DNA from 3 places in the Methylobacterium fujisawaense genome. Region 2 is predicted to be linked to each of the others. Evidence: predicted binding sites of a transcription regulator. Region 2 holds the regulator's gene; each other region holds the start of a gene.
What was found. The regulator LexA, encoded in region 2, represses DNA repair genes until DNA is damaged. The targets are predictions, from matches to a motif close to TGTTCNNNNTGTGTTCNG.

Region 1: the regulator LexA is predicted to act here: its motif matches at 911-928, upstream of ABC766_RS14130 (ATP-dependent helicase).
Region 3: the regulator LexA is predicted to act here: its motif matches at 893-910, upstream of recA (recombinase RecA).

Annotation. Positions count from the first base shown of each region.
Region 1 covers NZ_CP155000.1:2,975,988-2,978,253, reverse strand. The annotation lists gene ABC766_RS14130 (ATP-dependent helicase) at 1-900, opposite strand, end outside; gene ABC766_RS14125 (AsmA-like C-terminal region-containing protein) at 1,410-2,266, shown strand, end outside.
Region 2 covers NZ_CP155000.1:6,367,019-6,369,284, reverse strand. The annotation lists gene ABC766_RS30390 (hypothetical protein) at 8-454, opposite strand; gene lexA (transcriptional repressor LexA) at 705-1,430, shown strand; partial or broken gene ABC766_RS30380 (ComEC/Rec2 family competence protein) at 1,424-2,266, opposite strand, start outside.
Region 3 covers NZ_CP155000.1:6,043,613-6,045,878, forward strand. The annotation lists gene cckA (cell cycle histidine kinase CckA) at 1-676, shown strand, start outside; gene recA (recombinase RecA) at 1,002-2,063, shown strand.

The sequences.
Region 1 (2,266 bases), 3.3 Mb from region 2:
GTGCTCGAAGCGCAGGATGTTGTCGACCTCGGCGCCGCGCCAGCCGTAGATCGACTGGTCGTCGTCGCCCACGCAGGCGATGTTCTTGCGCTGTTGCGCCAGCAGGCGCAGCCACAGGTACTGCGCGACGTTGGTGTCCTGGTACTCGTCCACCAGGATGTAGCGGAACCGGTCCTGGTAATTGGCCAGGACGTCGGGGTTCTCCCGCCAGAGCTTGAGGCAGAGCAGCAGGAGATCGCCGAAATCGACGGCGTTCAGCGTCGCGAGCCGGGCCTGGTAGGCGGTGTAGAGCGCGCCGCCCTTTCCGAAGGCGAACGAGGCAGCCTCGCCCGGGGGCACCTGCTCGGGGCCGAGGCCGCGGTTCTTCCAGCCGTCGATGGCGTGGGACAGGGCCCGGGCCGGCCAGCGCTTCTCGTCGACGTTCTGGTCGGCGATCACCTGCTTCATCAGCCGGAGCTGGTCGTCGGTGCCCAGGATGGTGAAGTCGGATTTGAGCCCGACCAGCTCGGCATGGCGGCGCAGGATCTTGGTGCCGATGGCGTGGAAGGTCCCGAGCCAGGGCATGCCTTCGCCGGCGGGGCCGATCAGCGTGCCGATCCGGTGTTTCATCTCCCGGGCGGCCTTGTTGGTGAAGGTCACCGCCAGGATGTCGAAGGGGCGCGCCCGCCCGGTGGCGATCAGGTGGGCGATGCGGGTGGTCAGCACCCGGGTCTTGCCGGTGCCGGCGCCGGCCAGCACGAGGATCGGGCCCTCCGTGGTCTCGACGGCGCGGCGCTGCTCGGGATTGAGCCCCTCGAGATAGCCGGCGGCGTCGCGGCGGAGGGCGCCCATGGCGCGGGCGGTGATGGACGTGGCGGGCGCGCCGTCCCCGGCGGGCTGCGCTTGCGGGCGGTTCTGCATCCCGCATCCCTGGACCAAATCGCGAACGGCGTCGAGGCCGTTCGCGCCGCCGAGGGGGCGCGGAGCCATGAAGCGCGGCTGTCCGCGCTGGGACGATCCGCGCCCTTCGGGGCCCGCGGCCGGCTGCGGGGCGCCGCCGTCTCCCCGGTGGCCGCGGATCGGCACGTGTGTGATCGGGGGCCGACAGCGGCGGCGGAGCGCGACAAGCCCCCTCTCCCGTGCGGGAGAGGGTTGGGGTGAGGGATCAGGTCTTTCCGGAGAGGTCGCATCCCTCACCCTGTCCCTCTCCCGCACGGGAGAGGGGACCCGCGCCCGGTCCGGAGCTCCTGGCCCGGGGTGCCGCGGGCCGCCGCGCGCGCGCCGAGAGCCGCTCCGGACCGTGGCATCGCCGCTGGCGCTCCCGGGGGCTTATCGTGCTATGGCCGTGACAACTGACTCGCGGGGGCACGCGGGGCACGGCGGCACGGTGATGGCGCGGCCTCGCGGAGAGATGGTGCGGAACAGGACCATTGCGTGATCTTCTGACCGCGCTGGCGTGCGCCGTCATCCTGGTTCTCGTGGCGGCGCTCGCCGTTCCGCCCTTCGTCGACTGGCAGGCCCATCGCGCGCTCGTCGACCGGGCGCTCGCCCGGTCCCTCGGCGTCCCGGTCCGGACCGACGGCCGGATCGAGGTCCGGCTGCTGCCCTCGCCGCGGCTGCGCGTGGACCGCCTGCATCTCGGCGCCGATCCGGACCGGCCGAGCCTGGACGCCCGGTTCGTCAAGGCCGAGATCGCCCTCGCGCCGCTCCTGAAGGGCGAGTTCCGTTTCACCGAGACCCGGATCGGCCGGGCCGAGATCAAGCTCCCGGTCGCCGGCCCCGACGCCCTGAAGCTGCCGGCCGATTTCGGTGGCGCCCTGCGCGACCGCGACCTCGCGATCGAGAACCTGCAGATCCAGCAGTTCCTGGTCACCACGCAGGTGCCCGCCACCGGGCGGACCGACCAGCTCTACGTCCAGGACCTGCACCTGCAGGCGCCGGCCCTGGTCGGCCCCTGGCGGGTCGAGGGGACGAGCGGCGGCATCCCGTTCCGGGCGGTGAGCGGCACGCCGGGACCCGACGGGCGCCTCGCCGCCAAGATCTCCGGCGGCGGCGACGCGGCTCCGCGCTTCGAGGCGGATGCACGCTTCGGCCTCGCGCCGAGCGAAGCCGGCGGCTCCCTGGTCGAGGCCGAGGGCTCGGCGCGCCTCGTCGTCGGGCCGCCGACCCAGGCCGCGGGCGCCTACCTGCCCTTCTCGCTGGCCGGCACCTTCAAGGCCCGGGGCACGCAGGTGCGGTTCGAGGGCGTCGACCTCGCCATCGATCCCGGGGGCCGGAGCCTGCGGTT
Region 2 (2,266 bases):
CGGTCGGTCAGCGGGCGAGACCGGGATTGCGGCCGGGCAGGCGGGGGACCACGGTGCCACGCTTCTCGATCGGCGTGTCGCAGGCGTAGGCGAACTCGGTCTTCAGCGGATCGAACACGGTCTCGCCGGTGATCCGGCAATCCTCGCGCACGGTCTCGTCGAGATAGGCCCGGGCGGCGGTGCGGAAGCGCTTCACCCGGGTGGCGTCCGGCTCCGGATCGATCCGGGCCTCGCTCAGGTTGCAGCCGGTATATTCGCGCAGGGCGTTCGAGACGATCAGCATCCGGCGCATCTGCCGGTTGTCGTAGACCTCGTAGGGCTCCTTGCAGCCGATCGTCACCACCTGGGGGGTGAGCGCCACGTAGTTCCGCGAGATGTAGGAGAACCCGGTGGTGCAGCCGGCGAGGCCGAGGGCGGCGAGGCCGAGGGGCAGCAGAGCTGCGGGTCGTCGCATCCTCGTCATCCCAAGAGGGTCCCAGCCCGCGGCCCGGATCCGCCGCCTTCCCGGCGGGGCGCCGCGGTGCATTGAAACGGCTCCGCTTGCGCCGTCAATGCGTTTCTCGACCTTGCCCCCGCGAGCGCGGAGCGACGCGCCAAGCGTAGCGGTGCCGCCCTTGCGGAACACTTGCGGAACGTTTAACCTGTTCGTGATTTGTTTCAGAGACCGTCACGGGGCGGTCTGCCAAGCCGCGAGTCCCCCTTCGATGCTCACGCGCAAGCAGCTGGACCTCCTGCGTTTCATCCAGAGCCGGATGCAGGAATGCGGCGTCCCGCCGTCCTTCGACGAGATGAAGGACGCCCTCGACCTCAAGTCGAAATCCGGCATCCACCGGCTGATCACGGCCCTGGAGGAGCGCGGCTTCCTCCGGCGCTTGCCGAATCGGGCGCGCGCCATCGAGGTGATCCGCATCCCCGAGAGCCTGAGCCAGACGGCCCCATCTTCGGCCCCGGCCGAGCCGCGCCGTTTCACCCCGAGCGTGGTCGAGGGCGGCAAGTCCAAGCCGCCGCCGGCCCCGGCCAGCACGCGGATGATCGATGACGCCGGTCGTGCCATTTCGATCCCGGTGATGGGCCGGATCGCCGCCGGTACGCCGGTCTCGGCGATCCAGAACCAGAGCCATGCCATCACCCTGTCGCCGGATTTCGTGGCCGGCGGCGAGCACTACGCCCTGGAGGTGCGCGGCGACTCGATGGTCGAGGCCGGCATCCTCGACGGCGACCTCGTGGTGATCCGCAAGCAGGACACGGCCAATACCGGCGACATCATCGTGGCGCTGATCGACGACGAGGAGGCGACGCTCAAGCGTCTGCGCCGCCGCGGCTCCTCGATCGCCCTGGAGGCCGCCAACCCGGCCTACGAGACGCGCGTCCTCGGGCCCGACCGGGTCCGGATCCAGGGCCGCCTCGTCAGCCTCGTCCGCCGCTACTGAAGCGGCTCGGCCGGCGCGTCGCCGGGGGCGAGGTCCCCGCCCGACGCATCGGTTTCCGGAGGCGTTGTCGCCCCGTCGTCAGAGGCGCGGGCCTCCGCGGAGGGCGCGGTGACCGGTTGTGGTGATCCCGGCCCGTGTTCCGAGCGTGGTCGCCAGGGCACGGCGCGGCCATCGGCCCGGGCGTGACGGGCGACGAAGCTCTCGCCGTCGGACCTGAGGGCGACGGCGCCCTGGGCGGCCAGGACGCGCCGATCGATCACCAGGGGGCCGGTGCAGGTCGGTGGGGCCACGAGACCCGTGATCAGCACCGCGGCGCGGGCGCAATCCTCCGGGAAGGCCCGCCGGTCCCGGACCAGGGCGACCGCCCGTCCGTCCGGCAGGCGCGCGGTGCATCCGAGCCGGTCACAGCGGCCGCTGCCCGATCGGACGATCAGTGCCCCGGCTCCCCGTCCGTCGCCGTCCGCCTTCAGCCATTGTTCGAGGACGAAGCCGGACGGGCTGCCGAGGGCCGCGAGCCGCCCGTCCGCCGCCCGCACCGCGGCCCCCGCGCCCTGCCGATCGACATAGAGGTCGTAGCGGTCGGGTCGGGCCGCGACGACGAGCCCGAGCAGGATCGGCGGCACGGCGAGCCAGCGCAGGCGGGAGGCCGGTAACGTCGCCAGCAGCAGGCCCGCGGTCAGCAGGAACAGCGCCGCGGTGCCGAAGGCCGGCACGACCACGATGGCCCGCTCGAACCCGGCGATCCACTGGGAGACGGCGAGCATGCCCCCCACCGCCTGACCCATCAGCCACCAGATCGGGCGGTCGAGGGCGAAAGGATAGGCGAGGATCCCGAT
Region 3 (2,266 bases), 320 kb from region 2:
CGGACTCGGCCTGTCGACGGTGTTCGGCATCGTCAAGCAATCGGGCGGCACCATCGACGTGCAGTCGACGATCGGGGAGGGGACCGCCTTCCGCATCTACCTGCCGCGGCATGTGCCCGTGGCCGAACCGGAGGAGGTTCCGGCCCCGGCTGCGGTGCCGGCGCTCCCGCGCGCGGAGCCGCTCGCGCCGGTCTCCGGGTCGCCGCGGCCGGCTGCCGAGCCGGGCGATGCCGGCGCGCCGCGAAGTGCACCGGCTCCGGCCACGGCCGACAAGCCGGCGCCGCGCAAGCCCGCCGCGGATCATACGGGGCAGGGCACCATCCTGCTCGTGGAGGACGAAGATCCCGTCCGGGCGGTCAACAGCCGCGCCCTCTCGGCCCGCGGCTACACGGTCCTGGAGGCGGCCTCCGGCCTCGAGGCCCTGGCGATCGTCCGCGAGGGCACCCAGCCGATCGACCTCGTCGTCTCCGACGTCGTCATGCCCGAGATGGACGGCCCTACCCTGCTGCGAGAGGTGCGCAAGCATCAGCCCGACCTGAAGGTGATCTTCGTCTCCGGCTACGCCGAGGACGCCTTCCGCAAGAACCTGCCGGAGGGGGAGACCTTCAACTTCCTGCCGAAGCCCTTCAGTCTGAAGCAGCTCGTCGAGACCGTGAAGAAGACGATGGCCGATTGAACGGCGTCGATGGCGGCGTCGATGGCAGCGTCCCGGCCCTTCCCTGCGAAATCCGGCATCCGGTGCCGCCCACCGTGTTCAGACCCTGAACGGAATGCGGCACCGGATCCCGGGCATGCCCCGACGGATCGGCGCGCCGGAGTCCGCGGTTCGCCCTGAACCGCATCGATGGCGCCGGCAGGCTATGCACAACCCACGGTACCGCCCTTGTCGAATGAGAACAAAACAGGTACATGAAGGCGGTGGCGACGCGCGTTGTGAACTGCGTCCAACCCCTTCATAAGGAGCCCGCCAGATGGCCCAGCCCGCATTGAAAGTGGTCGACATGCCCCCCGTGGACAAAGACAAGTCCAAGGCCATTGACGCCGCCCTGGCTCAGATCGAGCGCGCCTTCGGCAAGGGCTCGATCATGCGGCTCGGCAAGAACGACAAGGTTCAGGAGGTCGAGACCGTCTCGACCGGATCGTTGGGCCTCGACATCGCCCTCGGCGTCGGCGGCCTCCCGCGCGGCCGGGTGATCGAGATCTATGGCCCCGAATCGTCCGGCAAGACGACGCTGGCGCTCCACACTATCGCGGAGGCCCAGAAGAAGGGCGGCGTCTGCGCCTTCGTGGATGCCGAGCACGCCCTCGATCCGGTCTATGCCCGCAAGCTCGGCGTCAACCTCGACGACCTGCTGATCTCGCAGCCCGATACGGGCGAGCAGGCCCTGGAGATCACCGACACGCTGGTGCGCTCCGGCGCCATCGACGTGCTGGTGGTCGACTCGGTGGCCGCGCTGACCCCGCGCGCCGAGATCGAGGGCGAGATGGGCGAGAGCCAGCCGGGCCTTCAAGCCCGTCTGATGAGCCAGGCCCTGCGCAAGCTGACCGGCTCGATCTCGCGCTCGAACTGCATGGTCATCTTCATCAACCAGATCCGGATGAAGATCGGCGTGATGTACGGCAGCCCCGAGACCACCACGGGCGGCAACGCCCTGAAGTTCTACGCCTCGGTGCGCCTCGACATCCGCCGCATCTCGACCCTGAAGGATCGCGACGAGGCGATCGGCAACCAGGTTCGCGTCAAAGTGGTGAAGAACAAGGTCGCGCCGCCGTTCAAGCAGGTCGAGTTCGACATCATGTTCGGCGAGGGCGTGTCGAAGGTCGGTGAGCTGATCGACCTCGGCGTGAAGGCCGGCATCGTCGAGAAGTCAGGCGCCTGGTTCTCGTATAACAGCCAGCGCCTCGGCCAGGGCCGCGAGAACGCGAAGGGCTTCCTGCGCGACAACCCGAAGATCGCCGCCGAGATCGAGGGCTCCATCCGGCAGAATTCCGGCTTGGTCGCCGAGAAGATCCTGGAGAACGCGACCCCGACCGCCGACGATCTCGACGAGGGCGAAGCCTGATCCGAAGACCGGGCGGTGGACCAAGTCCGGCGCCCGATCCCTGAAGACCGAACCCCATGGCGATCGCAGGATCGCCATGGGGTTTTGTTTTGGGCCCGAGGCACCGATCTGATAGCGGAATAGAAAGAAGCGGGCGTCCGGTCTCGGCCGCGGCCTCAGAGACCCTCGACGCAGAGTTGGGGCACCACCGAACAGGCAAGCCC